DNA from 4 places in the Rhodopseudomonas sp. WA056 genome. Region 1 is predicted to be linked to each of the others. Evidence: predicted binding sites of a transcription regulator. Region 1 holds the regulator's gene; each other region holds the start of a gene.
The links. The regulator PhoB, encoded in region 1, activates phosphate uptake and scavenging genes when phosphate is short. The targets are predictions, from matches to a motif close to TGTCATNNANCTGTCAT.
Positions count from the first base shown of each region.

Region 2: the regulator PhoB is predicted to act here: its motif matches at 6,379-6,395, upstream of DU475_RS20110 (DUF47 domain-containing protein).
Region 3: the regulator PhoB is predicted to act here: its motif matches at 5,524-5,540, upstream of DU475_RS08430 (Orn/Lys/Arg family decarboxylase).
Region 4: the regulator PhoB is predicted to act here: its motif matches at 5,212-5,228, upstream of phnC (phosphonate ABC transporter ATP-binding protein).

Region 1 covers NZ_QPFS01000173.1:328-7,177, forward strand. The annotation lists gene argF (ornithine carbamoyltransferase) at 1-839, opposite strand, end outside; gene DU475_RS22260 (aspartate aminotransferase family protein) at 839-2,050, opposite strand; gene DU475_RS22265 (GcrA family cell cycle regulator) at 2,528-3,037, shown strand; gene phoB (phosphate regulon transcriptional regulator PhoB) at 3,389-4,102, opposite strand; gene phoU (phosphate signaling complex protein PhoU) at 4,176-4,892, opposite strand; gene pstB (phosphate ABC transporter ATP-binding protein PstB) at 4,916-5,740, opposite strand; gene pstA (phosphate ABC transporter permease PstA) at 5,737-6,600, opposite strand; partial or broken gene pstC (phosphate ABC transporter permease subunit PstC) at 6,601-6,850, opposite strand, start outside.
Region 2 covers NZ_QPFS01000131.1:1,312-9,367, reverse strand. The annotation lists gene DU475_RS20140 (hypothetical protein) at 1-407, shown strand, start outside; gene DU475_RS20135 (GAF domain-containing protein) at 494-1,324, opposite strand; gene DU475_RS20130 (PAS domain-containing protein) at 1,287-1,619, opposite strand; gene DU475_RS20125 (peptide chain release factor 3) at 2,434-4,059, opposite strand; gene sugE (quaternary ammonium compound efflux SMR transporter SugE) at 4,290-4,604, shown strand; gene DU475_RS20115 (inorganic phosphate transporter) at 4,641-5,651, opposite strand; gene DU475_RS20110 (DUF47 domain-containing protein) at 5,666-6,310, opposite strand; partial or broken gene DU475_RS20105 (DUF4407 domain-containing protein) at 6,876-8,056, shown strand, end outside.
Region 3 covers NZ_QPFS01000029.1:23,954-32,009, forward strand. The annotation lists gene ihpB (divalent metal ion exporter adaptor subunit IhpB) at 1-753, opposite strand, end outside; gene ihpA (divalent metal ion exporter subunit IhpA) at 750-2,021, opposite strand; gene DU475_RS08420 (hypothetical protein) at 2,076-2,435, opposite strand; gene DU475_RS08425 (GNAT family N-acetyltransferase) at 2,556-3,041, opposite strand; gene DU475_RS08430 (Orn/Lys/Arg family decarboxylase) at 3,123-5,480, opposite strand; tRNA gene DU475_RS08435 (tRNA-Lys) at 5,870-5,945, opposite strand; gene DU475_RS08440 (Spy/CpxP family protein refolding chaperone) at 6,294-6,896, opposite strand; gene DU475_RS08445 (TRAP transporter large permease) at 7,038-8,056, opposite strand, start outside.
Region 4 covers NZ_QPFS01000116.1:2,080-10,135, forward strand. The annotation lists gene DU475_RS19080 (FmdB family zinc ribbon protein) at 1-178, opposite strand, end outside; gene cutA (divalent-cation tolerance protein CutA) at 278-601, shown strand; gene DU475_RS19090 (GIY-YIG nuclease family protein) at 579-1,055, opposite strand; gene DU475_RS19095 (hypothetical protein) at 1,114-1,308, opposite strand; gene DU475_RS19100 (YheT family hydrolase) at 1,557-2,540, shown strand; gene DU475_RS19105 (DUF1045 domain-containing protein) at 2,548-3,252, opposite strand; gene DU475_RS19110 (alpha-D-ribose 1-methylphosphonate 5-triphosphate diphosphatase) at 3,275-4,468, opposite strand; gene DU475_RS19115 (transferase hexapeptide repeat family protein) at 4,465-5,145, opposite strand; gene phnC (phosphonate ABC transporter ATP-binding protein) at 5,329-6,141, shown strand; gene phnD (phosphonate ABC transporter substrate-binding protein) at 6,251-7,159, shown strand; gene phnE (phosphonate ABC transporter, permease protein PhnE) at 7,228-8,056, shown strand, end outside.

The sequences.
Region 1 (6,850 bases):
ACCTCGTCGGTGACCTCCTCGCCGCGATGCGCCGGCAGGCAGTGCATGAAGATCGCGTCCTTGTGGGCGAGCGACATCAGCTTGGCGTTGACCTGATACGGCTTGAGCAAATTGTGGCGATGCTCGCCGTCCTTGTCGCCCATCGACACCCAGGTGTCGGTGACGACGCAGTCGGCTCCGCGCACGGCCTGCTCCGGATCGGTGCCGATGGTGATCGCGGCGCCGCTGGCCTTGATCCAGTCGCGCAGCGCCTTGTTGGGCGCGAGCTGCGGAGGGGTGGCGACGTTGAGCTTGAAGTCGAAGCACGCCGCGGCATGCGCGAACGACGCCAGCACGTTGTTGTCGTCGCCGGTCCAGGCGATGGTGCGGCCCTTGATCGGGCCGCGATGCTCCTCGAACGTCATCACGTCGGCCATCACCTGGCACGGATGCGACTTGCGGGTCAGGCCGTTGATCACCGGCACGGTGGCGTTGGCGGCGAGCTCCAGCAGCGCCTCGTGATTGAGGATGCGGATCATGATGATGTCGACGAAGCGCGACAGCACCCGCGCGGTGTCGGCGATGGTCTCGCCGCGGCCGAGCTGCATCTCCTGACCGGTGAGCATGATCGACTCGCCGCCGAGCTGGCGCATGCCGACGTCGAACGACACCCGGGTGCGGGTCGACGGCTTGTCGAAGATCATCGCCAGGGTCTTGCCGGCGAGCGGCTTGTCGGCTTCGGCATTGGCCTTGCGCTTCGCCTTCATGGCGACGGCGGCGGCCAGCATGCTGCGCAGCTCAGAGGTCGGCAGCTCGGTGAGGTCGAGAAAGTGCCGCGGCGTCTTGATGGCGCTGCTCATCACACCGCCTCCTTCTGCGCCGCTTGACCGGCAAGCACGACGCAGGCGCGCTCCAGCCGCCCGATCGCCTCGTCGATCTCGGCCTCGCTGACGATCAGCGGCGGCAGCAGCCGCACCACGTTGTCGCCGGCCCCGACGGTGAGCAGTTTTTCGGCCCGCAGCGCCGCGATCAGCTCCGGCGACGGCACCACCGCCTTGAGGCCGAGCAGCAGCCCCTCGCCGCGCACCTCGCTGAGGACTTGCGGATGGCGGTCGACCACTCCGGCGAGCTTCTGCTTCAGCAGCAGCGAGGATCGTTTGACGTCGTCGAAGAAGCCCGGCTGCAGCATCACGTCGAGCACCGCATTGGCGACGGCGACCGCCAGCGGATTGCCGCCGAAGGTCGAGCCGTGCGCGCCCGGCGCCATGCCCCTGGCGGCTTCCGCGGTCGACAGGCAGGCGCCGATCGGAAAGCCGCCGCCGAGCGCTTTCGCCAGCGCCATGATATCGGGCGCGACGCCGAACCGATCGTGAGCGAACAGCTCGCCGGTGCGGCCCATCCCGGTCTGCACCTCGTCGAAAATCAGCAGCAGGCCATGGGCGTCGCACAGCTCGCGCAAGGCGCGGAAGAACGACGGCTCGGGCGAGCGCACGCCGCCCTCGCCCTGCAACGGCTCGATCAGGATCGCCGCGGTGTGCGGGCCGATCGCAGCCTTCACCGCGTCGAGATCGCCGAGCGGGAGCTGATCGAAGCCTTCGAGCGGGGGGCCATAACCCTCCAGGTACTTGGCTGCGCCGGTGGCGGCGAGGGTGCCGAGGGTGCGGCCGTGGAACGCGCCTTCGAAAGTAATCACCCGGGTGCGCTCGGGCGCGCCGTTGGAGAAGTGATAGTGCCGCGCCATCTTCAGCGCGCACTCCACCGCCTCGGCGCCCGAATTGCAGAAGAACACCATGTCGGCAAAGCTCTGCTCGCACAGCCGCGCCGCCAGCCGTTCGCCGTCCGGGCTCTTGAACAGGTTGGACATGTGCCACAGCCTGGTCGCCTGCTGCTGCAAGGCTTCGACCAGATGCGGATGGCAATGACCGAGCGCGTTGACCGCGACGCCGCTGGTGAAATCCAGGTAGCGCTCACCGTCGGTCCCGTGCAGCCAGACACCTTCGCCGCGCTCGAACGCGACATCCGCTCTGGCGAAAACCGGGAGGAGATGGGACGTTGCAGCGCTCTGAGACATGGCCGATCCGATCGGAAAAAACGGGCCGCCGGCCGGACGCGTCACGCGCATGACACGAACGCAGTCTGGGACAACGTACCCCGGAAACGAAACGTGCCGCCTTTCCAGGCGGCACGTGGGATTATTCTAGAAGCGTCGAACTCACTGTCAACACGGAGCTTCGACGAAGTGCTGCCGGAAAGCATCAGCGCTGCTGTTTGTTGTGGCTTCGCGGACTCACTCACAGGAGAAGGTGTGGACGCACCGGGTCGGACTCTTGCGCCCGAGTCACGGCATATTGTAGCCTTTTGCCTGTCGGGTACGACATCTCGTGCGCGGTTTGTAATCCATTTCGTGTTCTCGAACGAGGCGTAACGCCGGGGCGGCAGGGGTCGTCCGGCGAGCGCTAAGGGATTCTGACAGCAGAGATTTTGACGACCTCACAGCCGCGGTTCCGCGCCCCAGTCTCGGCGCCCGCTGGCAGGAAGGGATAGAACTATGACGGCATTGACCTGGACCGACGAGCGCGTCGAGCAGTTGAAGAAATTGTGGGAGGGCGGGCTGTCGGCGAGTCAAATTGCCGCTGAGCTGGGTAACGTCACCCGCAATGCCGTGATCGGCAAGGTCCACCGCCTCGGCCTGTCGGGCCGGGCCAAGAGCCCGACCTCGGCGGCGCCGCGGCAGCGCAAGGCCCGCCCTGTGCAGCAGATGATGAGGGTCACGCGCCCGGTCGCGCGCGGCAACACCGCTTTGGCGCACGCCTTCGAGGTCGAGGCCGAGCCCGATCCGATCGCGTTCGACAACGTGGTACCAATGAACCAGCGGCTGTCGCTGCTGGAACTCAACGAAGCCACCTGCCACTGGCCGGTCGGCGATCCGTCGAGCCCCGAATTCTTCTTCTGCGGCGGCAAGTCACTGCCGGGTCTGCCGTACTGCGCGCATCACTCGCGCATCGCCTATCAGCCGGTCGGCGACCGCCGCCGCCAAGCGCCGAAGACCACCCGCTAGACTGACGCCGCCGGCCCAACGCCGCGGCGAACCGCGCTCGCGCAGCGCAGGGCCGCGACACCCTGCCAAACTGTGATCGCTCGCAAAAGCGGGCGCCCCAGTATGCCAGAGCGTCCGTTACTTCCCACCCAACTCACTGCAAGACTGGATCCTCCGCTTTCGCGGAGGGTGATGCTGCGATGTTGGGCTGAGGCCGCGGCTGAACGATCGCAAAAGCGGTCGGGTCGGCAAGGGCGCGTAGCGTCGTGCCCACGGGTCACAAGATCACGTTCGCGGTCAGCGCTGTTTGAAACGAGGGATTTGGTGGGCAAGCTTCGCCTTACCCACCCTCCGTCGCAAACCTGCTAACAACTACGATGGGCTGCCTTCCACCTTGGCGAAGCGGTCGTCGAGGGCGTAGCCGGCGCCGCGGACGGTGCGGATCGGATCCTGTTCGCGGCCGATATTCAGCAGCTTGCGCAGGCGCCCGATGTGGACGTCGACAGTGCGCTCGTCGATGTAGATGTCGCGGCCCCACACGCCGTCGAGCAGTTGCTCGCGGCTGAATACCCGGCCGGGATGTTCGAGGAAGAACTCGAGCAGCCGATATTCGGTCGGTCCGAGATCGATCGGCCGGCCGGAACGCGCCACCCGGCGCTTGTCGCGGTCGAGTTCGAGATCGCCGTAGGCCAGCACGGTGGCGAGCCGCTCCGGCGCCGCCCGGCGCAGCAAACCCTTCACCCGCGCCAACAGTTCCGGCACCGAGAACGGCTTGACGATGTAGTCGTCGGCACCGGTCGCGAGCCCGCGGACGCGTTCGCTTTCTTCGCCGCGCGCCGTCAGCATGATGATCGGCAGTTGCTTGGTTTCCGGGCGGGCCCGCAGCCGGCGACACAGCTCGATGCCGGACAGGCCCGGCAGCATCCAGTCCAGCACCACCAGATCGGGAATTCGCTCTTTCATCCGAGTGTCGGCGTCGTCGCCCCGCGCCACCGCCTCGACCTCGTAACCTTCGGATTCCAGATTGTATCGCAGCAGCGTCGTCAGCGCTTCCTCGTCTTCGACCACCAGAATGCGCGCAGCCATCGTCGTCCTCGTCTTAGTCCTCGTCCCGGTTCGTGCACCGCCGGCGGCCCGGGAGCCGGCGGCGGGATCGACGTCAGTTGCCCGGCGTCGCGTTCGCGAAGGTCGTCGTGTCGCCCTTGGGGCGCTTGTCCATGATCTGCTGCCCCTCGATCATGTAGAATACCGTCTCAGCAATGTTGGTGGCGTGATCGCCGATCCGCTCGATGTTCTTGGCGCAGAACATCAGATGGATGCAGAACGAGATGTTGCGCGGATCTTCCATCATGTAGGTGAGCAGCTCGCGGAACAGCGAGGTGCAGATCGCGTCGACTTCCTCGTCACCGTTCCACACCACCATCGCGGCCGGCAGATCGTGGGCCGTGTAGGCGTCGAGCACCGCCTTGACCTGCGACTGCACCAGATCGGTCATGTGCTCCAGTCCGCGGATCAGCTTCAGCGGATGAAAGTCGCTGTCGATGGCATTGACGCGCTTGGCGATGTTCTTCGACAGATCGCCGATCCGCTCCAGATCGGTCGCGACCCGCATCGCCCCGACGATCTCGCGCAGGTCGATCGCCATCGGCTGCCGCCGGGCGATCGTGAGCACCGCGCGCTCTTCGATGCTGCGCTGCATCTGGTCGATCTCGGCATCGGCCGCAACCACGCGCGAGGCCAGCGCGACGTCGCGCCTAATCAACGCGTCGACCGAGTCGACGATCTGGCGTTCGGCGAGGCCGCCCATTTCGGCGACCAACCGCGTCAACTCCTGCAAATCGCCGTCGAACGCCTTGGTGGTGTGCTCGAATCCCATGTCCGTTCTCCTCGCCCGCGGCGTCAGCCGAACCGGCCGGTGATGTAATCCTGGGTGCGCCGATCGTTCGGCGAGGTGAAGATCTTGTTGGTCGGCCCGAACTCGATCAGTTCCCCGAGATACATGAAGGCGGTCGATTCCGACACGCGGGCCGCCTGCTGCATGTTGTGAGTGACGATCGCGATCGTGTACTGCTCCTTGAGCTCGTCGATCAGTTCCTCGATCTTGGCGGTCGAGATCGGGTCGAGCGCCGAGCACGGCTCGTCGAACAGGATCACTTCGGGCCGCACCGCGATGGTCCGGGCGATGCACAGCCGCTGCTGCTGACCGCCCGACAGGCTGAGGCCGGAGGCGCTGAGCTTGTCCTTGACCTCGTTCCACAGCGCGGCGCCGCGCAGCGCCTTCTCGACCCGGCCGTCCATCTCCGACTTGGAGATCTTCTCGTACAGACGGACGCCGAACGCGATGTTGTCGTAGATCGTCATCGGGAACGGCGTCGGCTTCTGGAACACCATGCCGACCCGGGCGCGCAGCAGATTGAGATCGAGCTTGGGGTCGAGGATGTTGGTGTTGTCGAGCAGCACCTGGCCGTCGGCCCGCTGGCCCGGATACAGATCGTACATCCGGTTGAAGATCCGCAGCAACGTCGACTTGCCGCAACCCGACGGGCCGATGAAGGCGGTGACCCGGTTGGCGGCGAGCGCGAGATTGATGTGCTTCAGCGCGTGGTTCTGGCCGTAGTAGAAATTCAGATCCCGCACGGTCATCTTGGGCGGACCGTCCGGCTGGGCGCCGATCGGCGGCATCGCCGCTGAGGGAACATTGGTCGCGATCGAGATCTCGGTCATTTCGGGGTCCTCTCCGCGCCGATGATACGCGCGCCGATGTTGAGGGCGAGAACGGTCAGGGTGATCAGCAGCGCGCCGGTCCAGGCGAGCTGCTTCCAGTAGTCGTAGGGGCTCTGCACGAAGTTGTTGATGGTCACCGGCAGGTTGGCCATCGTGCGGCTGAGGTCCAGGCTGAAGAACTGGTTGCTGAGCGCGGTGAACAGCAGCGGCGCGGTTTCACCGGCGACGCGCGCGGTGGCGAGCAGAATGCCGGTGATCAGACCGGCGCGCGCGGCCCGATAGGCGATCCGGCGGATCACCAGCGAGCGCGGCAGCCCGAGCGCGGACGCCGCTTCGCGAAGCGAACTCGGAACCAGCAGCAGCATGTCCTCGGTGGTACGCACCACCACCGGAATCACGATCACCGCGAGCGCCAGCGCACCGGCGAGCGCGGAGAATCGCCCCATCGTCACCACCACCGCGCCGTAGATGAACAAGCCGATGATGATCGACGGCGCGCTGAGCAGGATGTCGTTGATGAAACGGATCACCGAGGTCAGCTTGTCGTACTTGCCGTATTCGGCCAGGTAGGTGCCGGCGAACAGGCCGAGCGGCGCACCGATGCCCACGCCGAGCACCGTCATGATCACGGAGCCGACGATGGCGTTGAGCAGGCCGCCGTCGGTCGACCCGGGAGGCGGCGTGCTCTTGGTGAACACGCCGAGATCGAGACCGGCGAGGCCATTCCAGAACAGCGTGAACAGGATCAGCGCCAGCCAGGTGACGCCGAACACGGCGGCGATGGAGCACAGCACCTTGACGACCACGTCGCTGCGATGCCGGCGGACATAGATCGGATTGTTGTGCGCGTTGAGGGACATTTACTTTCCCGCCTTCATTTCGAGACGCATCAGCAACAGCCGCGCCGCAGCCAGCACCATGAAAGTGAGGATGAACAGCAGCAGGCCGAGCAGGATCAGGCCGGACTGATGCAAACCGTCGCTTTCGGCGAATTCCGAGGCGATCGCCGCCGAGATCGTGGTGCCGGGCGAGAAGATCGATCCGGTGATCCTGAACGAGTTTCCGATAATGAAGGTGACCGCCATGGTCTCGCCGAGCGCGCGGCCGAGC
Region 2 (8,056 bases), on a different contig from region 1:
CCACAACAAATGCACATGGACTCTATGCACGACGCAATGATGACGACATCGCTGAATCAATATTCTTCCGATGTATATTTCACTGGTATCGGAACATGCGGTTAATCGACCTCATGGCCGTCGGCGGCAGCGGCGGCCACTTTTCTCCCGAATACTTCGACAATCTACTGATCCCAAATTTTCCAACCGAACTGAAGGAACGGATCGTAAAGCTCTATCATTCGCCGACTGAGGAATTGTGTGCGCCTCCAAGCCTCGCCGAGTTCGTGGACTACCACCGGCGCAGAAATGACGGGCTGGGTATTTGGCAACTCGAAGCCGAAATGCGAAGACTCGAAGCAGAGCTATCCTTAGTTCTTGAGGACGTCATACAGGGCAAGTCCGTGCGGTTGCCGTGGAACGGATGATTGCGATAAGCAGCGTGCGGCCATGGACCGCAACATTCTACAGATGATAGCTAAGTAGACAGGAGCAGCAAACTCAGAACTAGCGCCTAGGGCCCGACTGCTCCACTCACGCAACGATCCATCTTAGCATCTACAGATACTCGTATGCTTGAGACTGCCGACATTCCCATTGCTGAGACAACAGGTGGAATCACGATCACCGGGCTGACGAACTCCATCTCCAACGTATCGGCGGCTCTGATCCAGAGAGCCGCCGCCGAAGCATCGGCGAACTGGCGAAAGCGCTCCTCGCTTTCGCGCAGCGCCGCCTCGGCGCTGGTGCGCTCGACGGCGGCCCAGGTGCGCTCGGCAATCTCTTCGAGAAGCTGAGCGTCTGCGACCGTCCAGCGTTTTGGCCGGGGGCCGTGAACGGCGAAGCTCGCAACGAGATGTCCGCCCTTGACCAAAGCAACCGACATCAGGGCGGCGATATTCATCGCTTTCCAGTTTGCCTTGTCGAGTTCGGTCAGGTTTGGATCGCTCGCAAGTTCGGGTAGAATCAATTTCTCACCCGAGAGCATCCTCTTGGTGAAGCCGGGAAAATCGGCGAGCGGGTAGTCACCGTCCACAGACTCCCGCCCCTCTGCGGCGTAACTCTGTCGGACGATGGCATACGGAACGCCATGTCGGATTTCGATGCGAGCGTAGTTCGCGTTGGCCATTCTCCAATGCTCACCTGCCAGACGAGCAGCGACGCGCTGGATCTCGTCGGCGTCGATCAAAGGCCGCAACTCGTCGCTGAGCTTGAGAAGGAAACTCTGCCGCTCATGGCTTTCCCGCAGAGCGATCTCAGCGCGCCTCCGCTCCGTTATGTCATCAAACAACGCCGCGAAGCGATCTTTACCGCGAGGATAGATCGTCACCGTATAAACGGTCAAACGACGCCACTTCGTGTTCAAGTCGTCCAGGCCTGCCACCATCGACGATTTTGCCGATCTCGGTCGGCCACCACGCTTCCAAATTGGAAATGATTTCAGTGACGCGCTTGCCTCTGACTTCGTCGCGGCTCAATCCAAGCAGCCGCTCGAACGACGCATTCGTCTCAAAAATGAAGTAGTCAATCGGTCGCCCGTCGGCATCACGGATCAGTTCGCATTCATCGTAGCCTTGAGGCAGCCATTCGATAATCGAACGAAGGCGCTCTAACTCCGACCTAGTTGGTTCGTATTCCATGTGTGACATTTTAGCACGGATTGTAGGTCCAGCGAAGCGGCCCGCAAAGCTCCAGAACCAAGGGAGGTCCACTTTGGGTCATTACCTGACAGGTGCCGATCGTGCAGCTCGCTCGCGTCGTTTTCTTCGATCGTCAAGGTCCGCCAGATCCGCACGACCGGATTGACGCCCCCGCCGAAATAGATTATATTCCTATTCATCTCGTTCGCGAGGGGCGCTTCTCGAGGGCGCTTGCGAGGCGGAGCGGGATACGGCGTCCTGCGCGTCGTGGCTCGCACCCACGCGTCCGGGAGGCTGAGGGTCACCGTCCGCCGCTACTACGAGCGGCCGCCGCTTCAGAGGCTGGACGGGTCGAGTAGAGGCCGGGGAAAGCCCGCAAGCTCGCTCGGTCCCGGAAGAGCGGTCCTTCAGCCAAAAACCGCCGGGGTGGCGCGCCGCAAGGCGACGCGCGGTTCGCGATCTTCGCCGCTCGCGCGGGCGAAGGCCGGATCGCGACACTACCAACGCCGCGTCTTGCGGCGCGCCACCGCCCCTCACTTCGGGGCGGCTCTTCGGGCAAAGCTCGGGCGCATTGCGCCGCGAGGACGTGGATTTGTGGCTGTTTGACATGTGAAGCGGACGTCGCAGCTCGAGCGGAATATTGCTGTGACGCACAGCGCTCGCCCCGCATTCCGCTGTCATCGTCCGGCTTGTCCGGACGATCCAGTAGCCCAGGGCGCTCGATGCAGAGTCCGATGCTCATCTCGGTCGCGCTGCGATACTGGATCCCCGCCTGCGCGGGGATGACGATCGGGGGGGAGGAACGCGATCCGCCTCACCCCGTCTTCTTCACGTCCTTGATTTCCGAGAACACGATGCCCTCGGCGCGGTCGCGGGTGTAGCCGAGATAGAATTCGTTCTTGGCGAGGTACACCGGATCGCCGTCGACGTCGTCGGCGATCGACGAGCCGTTGTTGGCGATGAAGGTCTCGAGCTTCTTGCGGTCGTCGGAGGAGATCCAGCGTGCGAGCTGGAATTCGGAGACTTCGAAATCGACCGGGAGCTGATACTCGGCGGCGAGCCGGGCCTTGAGCACGTCGAGCTGCAGCGGGCCGACGACGCCGACCAGCGCCGGAGCACCGTCGCGCGGGCGGAACACCTGCACGACGCCCTCTTCCGACATCTGCTGCAGCGCCTCTTTCAGCTTCTTGGCCTTCATCGCGTCGGTGAGCCGGACGCGGCGGACGATTTCCGGCGCGAAGGAAGGCACGCCGACGAAGGTGACGTCCTCGCCCTCGGTCAGCGTATCGCCGATCCGCAAGCTACCGTGGTTGGGAATGCCGACGACGTCGCCGGCAAAGGCTTCGTCGGCCACCGAGCGATCCTGGGCGAAGAAGAACTGCGGACTCGACAGCGGCATCGCCTTGCCGGTGCGCACCAGCTTGGCCTTCATGCCGCGGGTCAGCTTGCCGGAGCACAGCCGGGCGAACGCGATGCGGTCGCGGTGGTTCGGATCCATGTTGGCCTGGATCTTGAACACGAAGGCGCTCATCTTCGGCTCGTCGGCGGCGATCTTGCGGGCATTGCTCTCCTGCGCGCGCGGCGGCGGCGCGTAGCGGCCGAGCCCCTGCAGCAAATCGCCGACGCCGAAATTGCGCAGCGCCGAGCCGAAATACACCGGCGTCAGGTGGCCCTCGCGAAACGCCTCGAGATCGAACGGCTTGCAGGCTTCGGTGGCGAGCTCGAGCTCCTCCTTGACGGCGGCGACGTCGAGATTGGGATGGCGCTTGCCGAGTTCCTCGATGGTGATCTGCTCGGCCGCGCCGGTCTTGGCGCCGCCGCCTTCGAGCAGGCGCACGCCGCCGTCGAGCACGTCGTAGGTGCCGAGGAAGTCGCGGCCACGCCCGACCGGCCAGGTCATCGGGGTGGTGTCGAGCGCCAGCGTCTTCTCGATTTCGTCGAGCAGATCGAAGATGTCGCGGGTCTCGCGGTCCATCTTGTTGATGAAGGTGATGATCGGAATGTCGCGCAGCCGGCAGACCTCGAACAGCTTCCGGGTGCGCGCCTCGATGCCCTTGGCGGCGTCGATCACCATCACGGCGGAGTCGACCGCGGTCAGCGTCCGGTAGGTGTCTTCCGAGAAGTCCTCGTGGCCCGGGGTGTCGAGCAGGTTGAACACCAGGCCGTCGAACTCGAAGGTCATCACCGAGGTGACCACCGAGATGCCGCGGTCGCGCTCGATCTTCATCCAGTCCGAGCGGGTGTTGCGGCGCTCGCCCTTGGCCTTGACCTGGCCGGCAAGATTGATCGCGCCGCCGAACAGCAGCAGCTTCTCGGTCAGCGTGGTCTTGCCGGCGTCAGGATGCGAAATGATCGCAAAGGTGCGCCGCCGCGCCACTTCATGGGCGAGCGAAGACGGGGTCGAGGACGGCGCGTCGGCCGGAACAGCGGTGTCGGACATGCGTCAGCCTGTGGCAGGGAAAGCCGGCGCGATCAAGGGCTTCCGGCGGGTCGCCGCGCCCGCAGTTGCGCGGCGCAGCGGCGTCCCTCATATAGGGGTTCGAGGACGACCTCAAAATCACCTTTTCGGCCGGGACGACCCGGCCTCCTCGAAGACCGCGCATTGCGCCGGCGCGCCATCCCGCTGGATGGCCTCATCAAAATTGCCCGGACGTGCGCAAGGAGGCCGCCATGGCCTGGTTCTATCTGTTCGTCGCCGGCCTGATGGAGATCGGCTGGGCGCTCGGCCTGAAATACACCGAAGGCTTTACCCGGCTGGTGCCGACGGCGCTGACCGTGTCGGCGATGGTCGCCAGCGTCGCGCTGCTCGGGCTTGCTCTCAAGACGCTGCCGATCGGCACCGCTTACGCGATCTGGAGCGGCATCGGCGCGGTCGGCACCGCGGCGCTCGGCATCATGCTGTTCGGCGATCCGGCCACCGTTGCCCGCCTGTCCTGCATCGGCCTGATCGTCGCCGGCATCGTCGGGCTCAAGCTGGTCGGCTGACGCCGACAAGTTCGTCCGCAATGACGAAACAGCGCCTCAGAACGTCGGCAGCAGTTTGGTCGCCCAATATGCTGCCGCCGCCACGATCGCCGAGGCCGGGATGGTGATGACCCAGGCGTAGACGATCGAACTCGCCACGTTCCAGCGCACCGCCGACATCCGTCGCGCCGCGCCGACGCCGACGATCGCGCCGGTGATGGTGTGGGTGGTCGACACCGGCACGCCGAGGAAGGTCGCGGTGAACAGCGTCGCGGCGCCGCCGGTTTCAGCGCAGAAGCCCTGCATCGGCGTCAGCTTGGTGATGCGCAGGCCCATGGTGCGGACGATCCGCCAGCCGCCCATCAGGGTGCCGAGCGCCATCGCCGCCTGGCACGACAGCACCACCCAGAACGGCACCGAGAACTCGCTGCCGAGATAGCCTTGCGAGTAGAGCAGCACAGCGATGATGCCCATGGTCTTCTGCGCGTCATTGCCGCCGTGGCCGAGCGAGTACAGCGACGCGGAGGCGAATTGCAGGATGCGGAAGGCACGGTCGACGGCAAATGGCGTCGAGCGCACCGACGCCCACGACACGATCGCGACCAGCACCAGCGCCAGCAGAAAGCCGACCAGCGGCGACAGCACGATCGCCAGCAGCGCCTTGGTCAGCCCGCTCCACACCGCGGCCGACAGCCCGGCCTTGGCGAGGCCGGCGCCGAGCAGGCCGCCGATCAGCGCGTGCGACGAGCTGGACGGGATACCGAGCCCCCAGGTCACCAGGTTCCAGACGATCGCCCCGGTCAGCGCCGCGAAGATCACCGCGGCGTCGATCACATCGGGTTCGATGATACCGGTTCCGATGGTGTTGGCGACGTGCAGGCCGAACACCATGAAGGCGATGAAATTGAAGAACGCCGCCCAGAACACCGCGTAATGCGGCCGCAGCACCCGGGTCGAGACGATGGTGGCGATCGAGTTGGCGGCGTCGTGCAGGCCGTTCAAGAAATCGAACAGCAGCGCGACGGCGATCAACCCGACCAGGATGGGCAGCCCGAGCGATGCGTCCACGTGCGGCCCCTGCCCTAGACCTGCTCGATGACGATGGAATTGATCTCGTTGGCGACGTCGTCGAAACGGTCGGCGACCTTCTCCAGATGGTCGTAGATCTCGGCGCCGACGATGTAATCCATGGTGTTGGCGTTGCGGTGCTTGAGGAACAGCTCCTTCAGCCCGATGTCGTGGAGATCGTCGACCCGGCCTTCCAGCTTGGTGATCTCCTCGGTCATCGCCGTCAGCATCTGCAGGTTCGGCCCGATCGATTGCATCAGCGGCACCGCGCGACCGACCAGATTGGCGCTTTCGACCAATAGCGACCCGATCTCGCGCATCGGCGGCTCGAATTCCCGAACCTCGAACAGCATCACCGCCTTCGCGGTCTGCTGCATCTGGTCGATGGCGTCGTCCATCGAGGTGATCAGGTTCTTGATGTCGACGCGGTCGAACGGGGTGATGAAGGTCCGGCGCACCGCGGTCAGCACCTCGCGGGTGATGCTGTCGGCCTCCGATTCGAAATGGCTGACGCGCTGGCAGTGCACCAGGGTTTCGTCGCCGCCGCGCAGCATGTCCTGCAGCGCCTGAGCCCCCTGCACCACGGTATTGGTATGCTGGGCGAACAGGTCGAAGAACCTCTCTTCCTTGGGCAGAAAGGCTCGAAAGTATCGTAGCATCGGGAGCTATCCGGTTGACGTGACACGAATTCCAAAGGCACACCCGTCCGAAACGGGGCGCCCCGACGCGTCACACGGCCGTCATAAATCACTTCAGGGGCGGACAGGCAACCGTCCATTCCGCACGGTCCCGGCAACCGCCGCGCCGCAACGCTCCGAACAACGGGCCAGCCGGGAGGCGACGCCGTCCCGGCCTCGTCTCGTCCACAGAATTCGCAACTCCTTCGGCCTGCCGGACCATGCCGGCGTCGCCTCCACACCCCGGCCGCTCGCGAATCACTTCAACCCGATGAAGCGAAATCGAGCCGTGCGTCGTCGATACAGAGTGGTAATCGAGGAATGGACGCCCCCATCGGAACCCGCGGTCACGACAAAATAATGAGGACTGCACCGGCCCTCTATCGGGCCCAGGAGATCAGCAACTTCGCAATCGATCACCTGCACTTAGCAGCGATTTCTGAGACCGCACCGGAGCCTGCTGACGCGGTGCAGGAAGCTCGACTCGTATTGAATTTGTTTACGCTCTGTTAGACTCGGCCGACCTGTCACCACCAAACCGCGGCGCATGTCACCGCAGAACTGGGCGGCCATGATTCAACGCGTTCTTGGCATCATCGCTGGCGTCGATCGCAAGACCCTTCAGAGCTGTCCGGCCTCCGACAAATTGTGGGCCGCCCATCTCGGCGCGTCGCTCTGCCTGTCCTTCATCGTCGTGCTCGGTGTGTCGTTTCACGCCACCGGCTACATGATCGACAATATCTGGACCCGGCTGCTGGTCTCGACGGTGATCGCGCTGACGGTGCTGATGTTCGACCGCGCGCTGTGCCAGTCGGACTGGTTCTATCAGGGCACGCTGTGGAACAACGCGCCGATCCAATCGCGCGCCGAAGCCAAGCAGACCGCCTGGCGCTTCGTCCGAGTCGGCATCCGGCTGGCGCTGTCGTTCGGTCTGGCCTGGGTGATCGCGATGTTTCTGGAGCTGGCGATCTTCTCCTCCACCATCAACGAGAAGATCGAGGCTGACCGGGTCGCCGCAAACCAGCCGATCTACGACAAGATCGCCAATTTTGAAGCCGGTCTGAACGCCGAGGCGAAACGCCGGCTCGCCGACATCGAGCAGCTCGAGGCACTCCACCGCGACGCCCTCACCGAGCAGCCGAAGCCGGAGCCGAGTACCCAGGCCCGCACCGAGGACATCGAGAAGCAGATCAAGTCGGTCGCCGACCGCGAGGCCGGGATCCGCGCCGACATCGCCGAGATCGACAAAACGATCCAGCGCTACACCGCCGACATGAATGCCGAAGAGTTCGGATTGAAAGCCGCTCCGAACAATTCCGGGCGGCCCGGCGTGGGCCCCCGCTACGAATTCGCCAAGAAACAGCGTCAGGCGTTCCTCGCCCAGCGCGCCGAGCGCGAGGCCGAAATTCCTCAGCTCCACGCCCGCCGCGATGACCTGCGCGCAGTGCAGGCCAAGATCACTGCCGACGCGCTCGCCGCGCGCGAGCAGGAGCGCGCCGCGATCAAGGCGCGGGCCGATGCGCTGCAACAACGGATCGATGTCGCCCGTGCCGACCTCAAGCAGTTCGAGACCGACAAGGCGGCGAGCGTCGCCGACTTCCGCAAGAAGGTGATGGCGGACTCCTACTTCCAGGATAAGAAAGACAAATTCGATCCGCTGACCCGCATCGCCGCGTATCAGGAGCTGAAGAACGATCCGCGTGACGGCGCCACCATGACGCTGTTCTC
Region 3 (8,056 bases), on a different contig from region 1:
GATCAGCCGCGCCGAGACGAACAGACCCGTGCGCAGACGCAAGCCGTCGTTGGGCACGACAGCGCGGGCCAGCGCGCTCTGGGTGTCGCTGCTGCCGACCGGCGAGATGTAGGACAGCCGCGCTTCGATCGGCGCGCCGTCGTCGGCGACATCGATCAGGATCTGGTCGCCGATCCTCACCCGCGGCAGATCGCTCCGATACACCGACAGGTCGACCCACACGGTTGAAACGTCGGCGACGATGAACGCCGGCTTCTGCTCGGAGGCGTATTCGCCGAGTGAGATCTGGCGATCGATCACCGTGCCGGAGATCGGCGCGCGCATCTCGTAGACGCTCAGGCTCTGATTGCTTTCGATCCGGGCGAGCAGTTCGCCCTTGTCGACCGTGTCGCCGATCCGCTTCTTGATTTCGCGGACCACGCCGGGAAACCGCGGCGTGACCTGAACCAGCGTCTCCTGATTGGGCTGCAGGATACCGTTCAGGACCAGCGAGTCGTGCAGCGTCTCGGCCTTGGCGGTGCGGATCTCGATGCCCGACGCCGCCACCTTGGCGTCGTTCATCTCCACCACGCCGTCCTCGCCGTGGCCATCGTGATCGTGGCCCTTCTCGCCTTCGCCGTGGGCGTGCCCCTTGGTGACTTTCGACTCCTGGTGCGGCGGATGGCCGAATCCGATCGGCGCGTAGGCGGACACGGCGGCGCCGAGCGCGAACATCGCGGCGGCGCCGCAGATCATCATCAACGGCTTCATCATCGCGCGCCTCCCCGCGCCAGTGCGAACGGATTGCCGACCAGCCCCTCGATGGTGGCGACGGCGACATGGAAATTCTGTTGCGCCTCCTGCTCGCGCAGCCTGGCCTGCGCGACGCTGGACTGTGCATCGAGTAGTTCGAGCAGCGAGTAGCGCCCCTGGCCGTAGCCTTCGGAAATCGCGGCGGCGGCATCTCTGGCTTTCGGGATCGCGGTGTCGCGCAGGATCGCCAGTTCACGCAGCGCGCCTTGCAGCGAGTCGTAGGCGCGGCCGGCGACCACGATCAGGGTGTTACGATTGGCCTGACGCTCGGCCGCGATCTTCGCCAGGTTCTGCTGCGCCGACAGGATGTTGCCCTGGTTCTGATCGAACAGCGGGATCGGCACCGATACCGACAGGCGGACGGCACTGTCACCGGTCTCATTGTAGCGGCGCAGTCCGGCCGACACGGTGACGTCGGGATACGGCTTCAGCCGCGCCAGCAACAGCTCGGCATTGCGCTGCGCGTACACCGCCTTCCAGCGCACCAGTTGCGGATTGGCGTCGATCGCCGCGACCACCGAGCTGAACGCCGGCGGCTTGCCGATCGCCTCCAGCCGTCCGGATACCGCGGCGAATTTCGGCGCGGTGTCGCCCATCAGGATCGCCAGTTCGCGGCGCGCGGTGTGCAGAGCCGATTTGGTCCGCTCGCGGTCCGCCTTCACCAGCGCGGAAGCAACCTCGGCTCGGCCGGTCTCGGCAACCGACGATGCCCCCGCTTCGACGCGGCGCTGCAGCAGCGGCGTGATGGCGTCGATCGCGGCGATCTGCTCGTCGAGAATCTGAACTCGCCGCTGCAGACCGAGCACGGTGACGAAGGCGATCGCGGTTTCGGACAGCACTTCGAGCCGCACCGCCTGACGGCCGATAGAGGCTGCATCGAGCCCGGCCTGACCGGCAGCGATGCGGGCGTCGCGCTTGCCCCACAGCTCGAACATCTGGCTGATCTGCAGCGTCGATTCCGCCGAACGGGTGCCGCGATACGCGCCGGAGCCGAACGAATTGTCCTGCTCGTAGGAGATTTCGGGATTGATCAGCGCGCCCGACTGGATGCGCTGGCCGCGCGCGATGCCGACGTCGCGTTCGGCGGCGGTGAGCCGCGGGCTGGCGTTGAGCGCGCGTTGCAGCGCATTGCCCATGGTCAGCGTTTGCGCGCACGCCTGTCCCGCCAGCACACAACCGGCGATCAAGACAGTCGCGCACGCGAACCGCGTGGCGATCGGAAACAGCATGATGAAGACCTGACGAACGACGGATTCAGGGCGCGCTGCGCCCGGCGGTCATATTCAGATCAGGGCTTTTGGTGGCGGGGGATCGATGACGCGCAGGATGCTGCGGCGTTCGGCATCCTGATGCCGCAGCGGCGCGCTGGTGAGCTCGGATGTGGTCGCCACAACGCTTGGGCTCGGCAGCGACACCGAGAAGCAGCCGTGGCAATGGTGCTCGCCCACGATCGCCTGGTCGGAATGATCGCCGCCGGAGGACGCCAGAGTCACGATCGCCGTGGCGGAACCGGAGGTTACATCGAGGTCGTGCACCCCGTGCACGGCGCCCGCGAACAGATACACCGCCAGCACGAACGCAGCGACGACTCTGCGCGAGATGCGCAGCAGGCGATGCTGAAAGATGCTGGCGGATGGCGTCACGATGGCTCTCACGGGTCGAGACCAGCGGATAACACGCGTTTTGCATCGCTGTCGATCCGCAATAACGTAACACATGGCGTCGGATCGATCTGTCGCAGCCGTGGAACCCGCCGCTGGCGATCAAACCACCGGAGGCGTGGTCGCCCCCGCGCCGAGCGATCGCTGCACCATCACCGTATCGGCCCAGCGGCCGTAGCGATAGGCGACGCCGGGCAGCCGCCCGACGGTGGCGAAGCCGAAACTATGGTGAAGGCCGAGCGAGGCGGTGTTGTCGGCGTCGATATAGCCGATCATCTGGCGGAATCCCGCGGCGGCGCAGGCATCGATCAGCTCGTGCATCAACAATCGGCCGATGCCGCAGCCAAGGTGATCCGGGTGCACATAGATCGAATGCTTGACGGTGTAGCGATAGGCCGGCCGTTTGCGGAACAGCACGACGTAGGCATAGCCGGCCACCGCCTCGCCACGGAGTGCCACCAGATGCGGAAAGCGGCGGTTGCGCAGGTTCTTGCGCCGTTCCTTCAGATCGTCCGGCTGCGGCATGCCGTTGTCGTCGATCCCTTCATCAAGCCCGCGACGGATGTAGTAGCGATAGATGTCGAGCATCGCCTCGACATCGCCGTCGTGCGACGAACGGATCAGGATCGGCAAGGCGCTGTCCACGGCAACTCCGAAAACGGGACGAGCCTATTCGGCCACGACGTAAGTGTGGAGACACACCCGGCCGGCTTCGTCGAACTCGCGATAGACGCCCTGAATCTCGACGTCGAAGCCGGGGAATTCGTTGAAGCTGCGCTCGAACATCTGCAAGTAATCGAGCATCGGCTTGGCCCGCTCGCTCAGCCGCTCGCCGGGCACGATGGTCGCGATCCCCGGCGGATACACCACGAACGGCGTGGTGGCGATCCGGCCCGCAATCCGGCTGATCGGCAGATAGTCGACGTCGTTGCGCACCAGGCAGCGCGCCGCGTCGTGCGGCGACATCGCGATCTCGGGCAGGTGTTCGGCCAGAAACTGCTTGGCTTGCAGGCCGCTGACATCGGCGTCGCGGAAGAATCTATGCATCTGGCCGCACAGATCGCGCAGCCGCACGCCCGCATAGCGCGCCGGCCGGCGCCGGCAGAACTCCGGGATCACCTCTTCGAGCGGGGCATTGTCGTCGTGCAGCTTCTTGAAAGCGACCAAGCCGCTGATCAGCGTGCCGGCCTTGCTCGCCTCGACGCCGGGCGTCAGCAGAAACAGCAGCGAGTTGAGATCGTTCTTCTCCGGAACGATGCGGTTCTCGCGCAGATATTGCGCCACCACCGGCGCCGGAATGCCGTGCCCGGCATAGCGGCCGGTGGCGCGATCAAAGCCGGGCGTCAGCAGCGTCAGCTTGTTCGGATCGGTCATGACGAAGCCTGGCGTCATGTTCGCGAAGCCGTGCCAGCTCGCGTCCGGTGCGATCTGCCAGAACGCCGGATGGGTCGCGAGCTGATCGGTGCTGACCGCCTCCCATGCGACGTCGTGCACCGCGCCTTCGCGCGCAGTGTCGGCGATCGTCACCCGATCGGGCACGAACGGATCGAAGAACCAGCGCCGCTCCGGCCTCGCCTCCTTCTCTTCGAACTCGCGCCGCACCGCGCGGATCTTCTTGCGCAGCTCGATGCCGAGCCGGATCGTATCGTCCCACAGCACCTCGCCGGAGCGGCCCTTCATCATCTGCGCGCCGACATCGAGGGAAGCGAACAGCGGATAGAACGGCGACGTCGAGGCGTGCTGCATGAAGCTCTCGTTGAAGCGCCGATGCTCGACCCGCCGCTTCTGGCCGCGGATGTGGCGATCCTTGATGTGGATCTGCGACGCCTGCGAAAAACTGGCGAGCTGCTTGTGGGTCGACTGTGTCGCGATGATGCCGGGCGCGTCCTCGCCGAGATTAGCGAGCCCCATCGCGAAACGGCCCGCATACAGCGGATGAAACTTCATGAAGCCGGCCCAGGCTTCGTCGAACAGGATGTAGTCGCACAGATGTCCGATGCGGCGCAGGATCATCTCGGCGCTGTGGATGGTGCCGTCATAGGTGCACTGCTCGACCACCGCGACCCGGAACGGACGCGGCCTGCGCCACGCTTCCGGGTCCTTGACCAGCGGATGGCTGCGGATGCGTTCGCGTAGCGCGTCTTCGTCCAGCGCGCCCCATGCCATCGGTCCGATCAGGCCCCATGCATTGCGCACGGTGGGTATGTAGACCGGAATCCCGCCGGCCATCATCAGCGCGCCGTGATGCGCCGCCTTGTGGTTGTTGCGATCGAACAGGACGAGGTCGCCGTCGGTGACGAGCGCACCGAGCGCGACCTTGTTGGAGGTCGAGGTGCCGTTGAGCACGAAGTACGTCTTCTCGGCGCCGAAGATCTGCGCGGCTTCCTTCTGCGCGCGCAGCGCCGGCCCCTCGTGTGTCAGCAGATCGCCGAGGTCGAGTACCGAATTGTCGAGGTCGTCGCGAAACACCGCCTCGCCGAGATGCTCGATGAACACCCGGCCGATCGGGCTGCGGCTGTAGAACATGCCGCCGTTATGGCCGGGACAGGTCCAGAGCTGGTTGCCCTCCTCCGCATAGTCGACCAGCGCGCCGAAGAACGGCGTCTTCAGCGTGTCGGCATATTGCTTCAGCCGGCTGATCAGGTTGCGGGCGATGAAGGTCGGTGTCTCCTCGGACAGGAAGACGTAGCCGTCGATGAAATCCAGCACCTCGACCGGCACTTCCTCGAACCGCTTGCGGCGGATCAGCAGCACGATCGGAAAATCGAGACCGCGTCGGCGCATCAGGTTGATCAGCGCGGCGGTCTTGCCCTCGAGTCCCTTCTTGCCCCAGTCGACCACCATGCAGCCGATGGCAGCGTCAGTCTGCACCGCGATCTCGGCATCTTCGAGCTTGCGCGCCTTGACGATCTCGAAGCCGGACCGCTCGATCTCGGCGACGATCTGGTTGAACCGGATGCCCTCGAGATCATCCGCCTCGAAGGTGGGGGCCGAGAACAGGAAGGTGAAACGCCTGAAATAGTCCATGAGGGTGCCCACGTGAATCGCCGACACTCTCTCGCCGGGTTGTGTGACAGTGTGGTGACGTGAACCTTAGACGCGCAGGATGGCGCGAGGCCGGCCGCAACAGCCAACGGCGAAAGCTTCAGATTGGATCGACCCATTGGACTTCTGGTGCGAGTTCAAGGCCTCGCAATGCGGACGATGGGCCTGCGGACTAATCAGCCGGTCCCATGGCCACCACGACGACCAAGTAAATCGCACGAGCCCCACGGGGGCGAGCATATCCGCGACACGCGTCAAGCCGTATTCGCTGAGCATCGAAAGAGATTGAGAAACCGGCTCGCACTGAAGATTGCGGCGGACACCACCTAAACCGACCCTTTGATTGCTATGTCTCGTCTTAAGGGTGGGCTTGGTGGGCGCACTAGGGCTCGAACCTAGGACCCGCTGATTAAGAGTCAGCTGCTCTACCAACTGAGCTATGCGCCCGCAGCCGTTTCGGCTGGGTCCCTTGCGGGGACGGCGTCGTTTAGCAAAGCCCACCCGGGATGTCCAGCAATGCGGACGACTTTTTTCGGTTCTGTGACGAGAATATTCGGCGGACGAAAATAGCTGCGGTTTCAGCGGGTTTTGAGCGCCCGAAGGCGGCCCGGGTGCGCGCTGCGGCGCCTCCCCGCCTCGCCGATGTCAAGACAGGCCACGGCGAGCGTTTCCGGCGCTCGGCTGGCGCTGCGCCGCAGGCGCATGGCCGGTCGCAGGGACAATGCCGTCACCGACCTGCGAAGAGAGCATCCGGCGCGCGCAGCGGCGCGCCGGATGTCAATCCTGCAGTCCGTCCTAGAGCCGGCTGGGGCCGTCGCCATCGTCCATCGGGCCGCGGCGATCCATCATCGGACCGCGGCCGCCGCGCTCCCAGCGCGGGCCGCGATCGTCGTCGCCGTCCCGGTCGCGATGCATGAAGCCGTGACCATGGTGGTGCCAACCGAAGCCGCCGCCCTCCATGCGGGTGAGCACCCGCAGCCGGCGCTTCTGGCCGTCGTCGAGCGACTTGTACAGCGGGTCGGCGGCGTCGGCGACTTTCTTCATCGCGGCGGCGGTGGCGGCCATCTGCTCGGCGCGGTCGCGCAGCCGCGCCACCGGATCGACGTCGCGCGGATCGCGGTCGTCGTTGCGCGCCTTCATCCGCGCCTCGGCGCGGTCGATCCGCAGCTTGACCATGTCCTTCACCGCGGCCTCGACCGGCGGCCACAGCCTCTCCTGATCCGGCGTGAGCTGAAGCCCGGCCTTCACCGCAGCGATCTTGGCATCGGCGAACGCGCTGCGATCCTGAGCGCTGAATGCGTGCCGGCCGTGCCCGAACCAGCCACGGTGATCGGCGTAGGCGGCAGTCGAGCCGGCGAACACCAGCGCGGCGACGCCGGCGAGCAGAACCTTCTTCATGGCAACCTCCTTCGAAAAGGTGCCGCAAGGATCGTTCGGCGCAGGCCGGGGTGCAACTTAAGGTTTGGACAGAAACGGCCGGATTACCTTTCGGTAACCCGGCCGCTTTCGAGACCATCGCGCGATCGGCGATCGACTAGATCATTTCAGCGCTGGACCGAACAACAAATCCGGCAGGAACGTCGAGATGATCGGGACGTAAGTGATCAGGATCAGGAAGCTGAGCAGCACCATCAGCCACGGCAGCGCGGCCCGCACCACCTGCATCAGAGGCATTCCGGTGATACCGGACGCCACGAACAGGTTGAGTCCCACAGGCGGCGTCACCAGCCCGATCTCCATGTTCACGACATAAACGATGCCGAGATGGATCGGGTCGATCCCGAGCTGCATCGCCGTGGGGAACAGGATCGGGGCGGTGATCAGCACGATCGCCGTCGGGTCCATGAAGTTGCCGGCGACCAGCAGGATGATGTTGACGATCAGCAGGAAGTGCCAGGGCTGAAGCTGCGCATCAATAATCAGCCGGGCGATGTCCTGCGGAATCTGCGCCGTGGTCAGCACGTGGCCGAACAGGAAGGCGTTGCAGATGATGAACATCAGCATCACCGACACCCGCCCGGAGTCGAGCAGCACCTGCGGCACGTCGACGATCCTGAGATCGCGGTAGATGAAGACGGCGGCGATGAAGGCATAGACCGCCGCCACCGCGGCAGCTTCGGTCGGCGTGAACACGCCGCCGTAGATGCCGCCCATCACGATGAAGATCAGCATCAGGCCCCAAAGCGCCTCGCGGAACAGCGTCAGCCGCTCGCGCCACGGCACCTTCGGCTGTCGCGGCAGCTTCTTGATCCGCGCGGCGACATAGATCGCCACCATCAGGGCGAGACCGAGCAGCAGGCCGGGAATCACGCCCGCGACGAACAGCCGGCCGACCGACGACTCGGTCGCCGCGGCGAACACCACCATCACGATCGAAGGCGGAATCAGGATGCCGAGCGTGCCGGCATTGACGATCACGCCGGTGGCGAAAGCCTGAGAGTAGCCCACCCGCACCATGCCGGCGATCACGATCGAGCCGATCGCCACCACGGTTGCCGGCGACGAGCCGGACACCGCCGCGAACAGCATACAGGCGAGCACCGAGGCGATCGCCAGAC
Region 4 (8,056 bases), on a different contig from region 1:
CACCCTTGCCGTCGCACATCGGAGCTTCCGGCCCGCCCTTGGCCGGCTTGGCGATCAGCGACAATTGCTGGTCGAGGCTGGTGCTTTCGCAGGCCGGACACACCGCGGTGTCACCGGAGAACAGCAGGGTCTCGAACTGGTGACCGCATTTGTTGCAGACGAAGCCGTAAATCGGCATGACGGACCTTCCGAAGCTGACTGGGAACCACTTGCGCCTAGCAAACAACCGGCGCGGCCTGCAACGCGTCGGATCAAATCGAAGCCAAGGAGCGTCGCGATGGATCAGGGCGAGGCCTGCGTGGTGATGGTGACGGCGCCGAACAAGGAGGAAGCGGAACGCTTGGCAGTCGCAACACTCGAGGCCCGGCTCGCCGCCTGCGTCCAAATCCAGGCGATCACCAGCCACTATTGGTGGGACGGCAAGATCACCAGCGACACCGAGCAACTGCTGTTGTTCAAGACCCTGCCGGCGAAATTCGCTGCCTTGCGCGACCTGATCACCTCGCTGCACTCCTACGATACCCCGGAGATCATCCAGCTCCCGGTGACCGCGGGCGCCGAGAAATATCTCGGCTGGATCAGGCGGGAGACCGGCGCGTAGCGCTTCCCCGTAGCCACACCGGCGGTTCGCCGTCCGCGGCGAGCGCGGCACGAATGGCGCGCGCTGATACGCGCGACGGCCAGCGCAGCAGGTGACTGCGGCAGTGCGCGCAGTCACTGGCGCCGAATCCCTCGATCGGCAGCGGGAGAAACCCAAGCCGTGCCACCATCTCGCATTCGTCGCCGCCCGGGATCGCCCAGGCGCCTCTGACCTCGCCGGCCGTGGTCAATTGATCGACGTGCCAGCGGATCGATTTGTCCTTGCGGAAATGCCGGCCGAGCCGCGCCGGCAGACCGCCCGGCCCATAGGCCGACCCGCAATACAGATAGCGGCCCGGCCTGAGCCGGGCAGATACCCCGCCGCCGAGCCGGACCGCGAGTGGCGCCGCGACCGCGATCGCCACCACATAGGCGCCGGGGCCGGGCGGACAGGCGGTGTGCGCGGCGACGGTCATCGCCTCCGATCTGCGCCTGCCAGTTCGAGCAGGTCAAGTGTGCACGTGATGGATTTCGCTAATGCTTGGTCGGAACCTGACTGAGCAGCATGCGCTTCAGCTTGGCGCGGGCGTGCATCTCGGTAGCTGACTGCATCACCAATCCCTTCGGCGTGTCGCTGAGGGATTCGGCGTGTGCCCATTCGGCGGCGGCGAGCCATTCCAACTCGTCGGGCGACAGGTTGCGGAAGGGAGCTGGGTCGGCGACCTTCATGGCGATTTCCTCATAGCGGCGATCCGGCTGCTTCGGCTTCGATCGCTTGTCGTTATGGAGATCAGCTTAGGGCGATGCCGGCCCGACAACAACTGCGACATATGCGGCCATCGCAAAACGCTAGTTGCAAATGCAACGCCAATGCGATGTTGACGCACTCGGTTGCAGTGGACACCATCGCGGTGGATAGCTGCGTGTCGCTCGTCCTAGCTTTGTGTGTATTCATCCCTCCTTCGATTCTGCTCGACATGACTGACCTGCGATCCTATCGCGCGCCGTGGTGGTTGCCCGGCGGCCATCTGCAAACCATCTGGCCGACGCTGTTCGCGCAGCCGCGGGCCTCGCAAGCCATCAAACTCGTCCGCGAACGCTGGCGGGCGCCCGACGGCGACTTCATCGACATCGATCATCTGCCGGGGCCCGATCATGCGCCGTGGCTGGTGCTGTTTCACGGCCTCGAAGGATCGTCGACGAGCCGCTACGCGATCGCGTTTACGCAGGGCGCTCTGGCGCGCGGCTGGCGGCTATCGATCCCGCACTTTCGCGGCTGCTCGGGCGAACTCAATCTGGCGCCGCGCTCGTATCACTCCGGCGATTTCCAGGAGGTCGGCTGGCTGCTGGCGCGAATTCGTGACCGCGCCGATGCACCGGTGCTTGCCGCCGGGGTCTCGCTCGGCGGCAACGCGCTGCTGCGCTGGGCCGAAGAAGCCGGCAGCGGCGCCGCTGAGATCGCGCGCGCAGTGGCGGCGGTCTCAGCCCCGCTGGATCTCGTGGCCGCCGGCGCTGCGATCGACAGCGGCGTCAACCGACTGATCTACACCCGGCATTTCCTGCGCACGATGATTCCGAACGCGCTGGCGAAATGGCAGCAGCACCCCGGACTGTTCGATCGCGAACGGGTTCAGCGTGCCACGACCTTGCGGGAATTCGACGACGCCTTCACTGCGCCGCTGCACGGCTTCGCCGGCGTCGACGACTACTGGACCCGCGCCTCCTCCAAGCCGCATCTGCACACGATCAAGATCCCGGCGCTGGTGGCGAACGCGCGCAACGATCCGTTCGTGCCGGCCGCCTCGCTGCCGACCCCGGACGAAGCCGGCGCGATGGTGACGCTGTGGCAGCCCGAGCAAGGCGGTCATGTCGGCTTCGCCACCGGTCCGTGGCCGGGCCGGGTCACCGCGATGCCGGAGGCGGTCAGCGACTGGCTCGGCTCAATCCTCGGCGGCGAATAGTCGGCGGCTAATAGTCGGCGCTGCGCAGTTCGAACTGCGCAATGCTCTTGAACCGCGCCCCGCGCGCGTCCTGGCGCAGCACCGCGATCCGATTGATCGCGATGCGGTCGATGCCGGTCGCCGCGAACTGCTCGCGCAGCAGCGCCAGCAATTCGTCGTGGCGGGCCGGATCGAGCGAACCGGTCAGCGTCATGTGAAACCGGAACTCGTCCATCACATAGGGATAGCCCCATCGGTCGAGATACCCGACCTGCGCAGGCGTCAGCCGTTCCGGCTTGCGCCGGGCGCGATCCTCCGCCGACAGCGGCGCCCGAAATTCATCGAAGTCGCGAACGCAATCGGCCGCGAGCTGCTGCAGCGACTCGGACGGCGCTTCCGGCACCAGCGCGATGAACCCACCGATCGACCTGATCACCGGGCCGATCTGCGGAATCGCCCGCGGCGTTTCGGCGAAGGTCGCACAGGCCCACAGCAATTCGCTCTCGCTGCGGCCACCGATCAACCCGAACGGCGCCTTCAGGGTGGCGTGAAAGCCGTAGCCCCTCGGGTCTGCGGTGACGTCTCGCCAGTCCGCGATCGCCGCTGTCGGCGCAGCGAACGGCACGTCCTCGCCGGAGACGACATCGTAACCGAGCATCGCCGCCCCGAACTGCGCCAGAGCGCTGCCCGCGGCAGGCAGATAGTAAATCGCGTAGCGTGGAAAATTCGACATCGGCAATGATGATAGCGTCAGATCATGCGGCGACGCCAGCCGGGTGCGGCAGTTTGCGCGTGATCACGAACCGCTCCGGATCGTCGACATGCACCAGCCGGCCGCCGGCGATCACCGCGACGATTCGCGGCCGCAGCGCGACGCGATCGTCGACCAGCAGCACGTCGGCGCGCTGGCCGCTCGCGATCGTGCCGCGCTCGGCGAGCCCGGCGGCGCGCGCAGGATTTTCCGAGATCAGCTTCCAGGCCTGTTCCAGCGGCAGGATGCCGTCATGCACCAGGCGGAACGCGGCGAGCAGCGGCGCCGGATAGTAGTAGTCGGAGGCCAGGACCGAGCACAGTCCCTTGGCGATCATGTCGGCCGCCTTGGTCCAGCCGGTATGGCTGCCGCCGCGCACCACGTTCGGCGAGCCGAACACGATGAAGTCGCCGTGCAGCGCTGCGTCGCGCGCGGTCTCCTCGGTGGTGGGAAATTCGGCGATGCCGACGCCGAGATCACGATAGCCCTGCCGCATCGCCGGAGTATCGTCGTCGTGCGACAGCATCGGCATCGACACCTCGCGCGCGATGACGGCGAGACGCCGATTGGCCTGCGGCACTTCGTCGCCGCGCGCCGCGATACGCTCGACGAGCCGGTCGAATGCCTCGTCGCTGAGGCCGGTGCGCTCGACCATCCGGTTGCGCTTCTGCGGCTTGGCGAGATTGGCCAGCGTCGAATCCATGTGATCGTTGAAAGCGAACAGGTCGATGCGGCGGTCGCCGATCCACTGCGCGATCTCGTCGACTGCATCGAGATTGAAGGTCTCGTGGCGCAGATGGATGCGGGTGTCGGCCGACAGTCGCGGCTTGGTCAGATCGATCGCGTCGAGCATCCGCCGGGCGTTATCGGCGCTGCGCAGGCCGGGCTCCCACGACCAGGTGACGGCGTGAAACACCGTGGTCAGACCGTTGGCGATCGCTTGGCGGTCGCTGTCGATCAGCGCCACGTCGATCGGAAAGTCGACGCCGGGCCGCGGCATCATCTGCCGCTCGAACGCATCGCCGTGCAGATCGACGATACCGGACAGCACCAGCAGGCCGCGCGCATCGATCCGGATCGCGGCGTTGCCGCTGGTGGAGCCGACCGCCGCGATGGCGCCGCCGGCGATCTGCAGCGAAGCCTCGGCAATCTCGTCGCCAATAAGCGTCCGGCCGCCTTCGATCGCGATCTCGCTCATCCCGTCACCTGCTGTTCTGCTGCCGGCTCCCGGCCCGCCGCCCGTTGCGTCATGGCCGTGGCTTCATATTTGTCGAGGAAGTCTTCCACTGACAGTTTCCGGAAGTCCGGCAGTGCATTGCGCAGCGCGTCGTGGCTCCAGTCCCACCACGCCAGCGCGACCAGCCGCTCGGCCACCGCCTCGGAGAAGCGGCGGCGGATCGGCCGCGCCGGATTGCCGGCCACGATGGTGTAGGCCGGCACGTCCCGGGTGACGATCGCGCCTGCCGCAACCACCGCACCGGTACCGATGTTGCGGCCCGGCAGCACGACGGCGCCGTGACCGATCCAGACGTCATGGCCGATCTCGACGTGATGCGACCGCCGCCAGGCGAAGAACTCGGCGTCGTCGCTCTCGCCCTCGAAATAGGTGCTGGCCCGGTAGGTGAAGTGCGCCTGCGTGGCGCGCTGCATCGGGTGATTGCCGGGGTTGATCCGGGTCATGGCCGCGATCGAACAGAACTTGCCGATGCCGGTGTAGGTGATCTGCGAGTCGTTGACGACGTAGGAGTAGTCGCCAATCGCCACTTCGTTCAGAATGGTGCGGGCACCGACTTCGCAATAGGCGCCGAGCGTGACGTCGTGCAGCTTGGCGGTCGGATCGACGGTCGGCGCGACCGATAGCAATTTCGCGGCCATGGGTGGGATTCTCACGAGCGGTGATTGGGTGTGCGGCCTGTCATCGACGCCGTTCATGACGTCATCGTGACGCATCGATGACGGAGCGAACACCTTGATGTGGCGGCAGAACTACACGCTCTGTCACACGGCTGCAAAACAACGGCGGTAGCGATTCCCCCGAACCTGTTTCGGGAGCAGCGCATGCTGGTAGTTGAAGGTCTGACCTGCCGTTTCGGCAGCAAAGCCGCGGTCGACGACGCGTCATTTTCGGTCGAGCGCGGCAGTTTCGTCGGGGTGATCGGCCGCTCCGGCGCCGGCAAATCGACCTTGCTGCGAATGCTGAACCGGCTGGCGGAGCCCTCCGAAGGCCGCATCCTGTTCGAAGGCGTCGATGTGACCGCGCTGCAGGGCCGCGAATTGCGGCAATGGCGCGCACGCTCGGCGATGATCTTTCAGCAGTTCAACCTGATCGGCCGTCTCGACGTGCTGACCAATGTGCTGATGGGCCGGCTGTCCGAAGTGCCGTCGTGGCGCTCGCTGGTGCAGATGTGGCCTGAGCAGGATCGCGCGCTCGCGATCTCGGCGCTCGATCAGTTCGATATGGCGTCCTATGCGGCGCAGCGCGCCGACCAGCTCTCCGGCGGTCAGCAGCAGCGCGTCGCGATCGCCCGTGCGCTGGTGCAGCAGCCCGATATCGTGCTCGCCGACGAGCCGATCGCCTCGCTCGATCCGCGCAATACCAAGATCGTGATGGACGCGCTGCTGCGCATCAACAAGCACTTCGGCATCACCGTACTGTGCAATCTGCACTCGCTCGATCTCGCCCGCAGCTATTGCGACCGGCTGATCGGCATGGCCTCGGGGCGGGTGGTGTTCGACGGCGCGCCGGCCGCGCTCACCGACCAGATCGCCCGAGAACTCTACGACCTCGAAGCCGACGAAGTGCTCGGGGCCGCGCCGCACGTGCCGCACGGCCTTCCCGCGCCCGCATTGGCGAGCGTCGCCGTGGCCTGATTCCGACGGCAATCGTTCGCCGTCTTCCCGATCCGGCACCGCCCGCGGCTCGCCCGCGCGCGGTTGCCGTGTTCCGACCGTTCATCGACTTGAAGAGACAGGAACCGTCATGATCAAGCTCCGTACCCTCGTCGCCGCCGCTGCCGCGCTGGCGTTCACTGCGCACGCCGCGCCGGCGCAGGACTGGAAAGCGAAATATCCCGAGCTGGTGTTCGGCAAGATCCCGGACGAGAACGCCTCGGGCACCACCACCCGCTGGACCCCGCTGACCGACTACCTCACCAAGCAGCTCGGCGTTCCGGTGAAGCTCCGCATCGCCAACGACTACGCCGCGGTGATCGAAGGTCAGCGCGCCGGCAACATCCACATCGGCATGTACGGGCCGGCGTCCTACGCCCGCGCCTATCTGGTCGGCGCCAAGGTCGAGCCGTTCGCGATCGAGGTCAACGGCGACGGCTCCAAGGGCTATCACTCGGTGCTGTATGTGAAGAAGGACTCGCCCTACCAGAAGATCGAAGATCTCAAGGGCAAGAACCTCTGCCTGGTCGATCCGAATTCGACCTCCGGCAACAACGTGCCGCGCTTCATGATGAACAAGATGTCGATCGATCCCGACAAGTTCTTCGCCAAGGTGATCTACGCCGGCAGCCACGAGAACGCGGTGATCGGCGTCGCGCAGGGAACTTGCGACGCGGCATTCAACTGGTGGAACACCGAGGACGAGAGCAACCTGCTCCGGATGGATCGCAAGGGCATGGCCAAGGCCGCCGACTTCCGCATCATCCTGAAGTCGGACCTGATCGTGAACTCGCCGATGGCGTATCTGTCGGACCTGCCGGACGACCTCAAGGCGGCGATCCGCAAGGCAGTGCTCGATCTCGCCACCAACGATCCGGAAGCCTTCAACAAGATCTATGAAGGCAAGGCCCTGCCCTACGCCGCGACCAGCCACAAGGACTACGAGCCGGTCGTCGAGCTGATCAAGTTCGTCGACAGCCTGCGCAAGTCGAAGTCCTGATCCATCACCGCACCTCATCGGACGTGGGCGACCTAACGGCCGCCCACGTCGTCATGTCGGACAATCGAATGCAGGCAGCCGTCACAGAACTTCCCGAGCCCCAGCTCCGCGCCCTCGCCGATCACTACGACGCGGCGGTGGCGGCGAAGCGGCGGCGGCTGGCGCTGGGCGGCGCGATCCTGATCGCCGCGATCGCCGCAGCGGCCTGGATGGGCGAGGTCGATCCGAAGAAGTTCGCCGAGAATTTCTGGCGGTTTCCGTCGTATTTCATCTCGATCACGCCGAAATTGGCGTTGGCCACGCTGTGGGCGGACCTTTCCGACTGGTTCTGGGGCATCAAGCGCTGGACCGGGCTGTTGCTCGACACCATCCTGATCGCCTATGTGGGCACGCTGCTCGGCGCGATCGCCGGCTTCGCGCTGTGCTTTCTCGCCTCGGCCAATCTGGTGCGGTCGCGGACGCTGGTGTTCGTCACCCGCCGCTTCCTCGAATTCTGCCGCACCGTGCCGGAGATCGTGTTCGCGCTGCTGTTCGTGCTGGCGTTCGGGCTCGGCCCGCTGCCGGGCGTGCTGGCCATCGCGATCCACACCACCGGCGCACTCGGCAAGCTGTTCGCCGAGGTGGTCGAGAACATCGACGACAGGCCGCTGGAAGGCGTGGTGTCGTCCGGCGGCGACTGGCTCGAGATGGTGCGGTTCGCGGTCGTGCCGCAGGTGCTGTCGAACTTCGTCAGCTACGCGCTGCTGCGGTTCGAGGTTAACGTCCGCGGCGCCGCCGTGATGGGCTTCGTCGGCGCCGGCGGCATCGGCCAGGATTTGATCGAGGCGGTGCGCAAGTTCTACTACAGCGACGTCAGCGCCATCCTGCTGCTGATCATTGTCACCGTGATGGCGATCG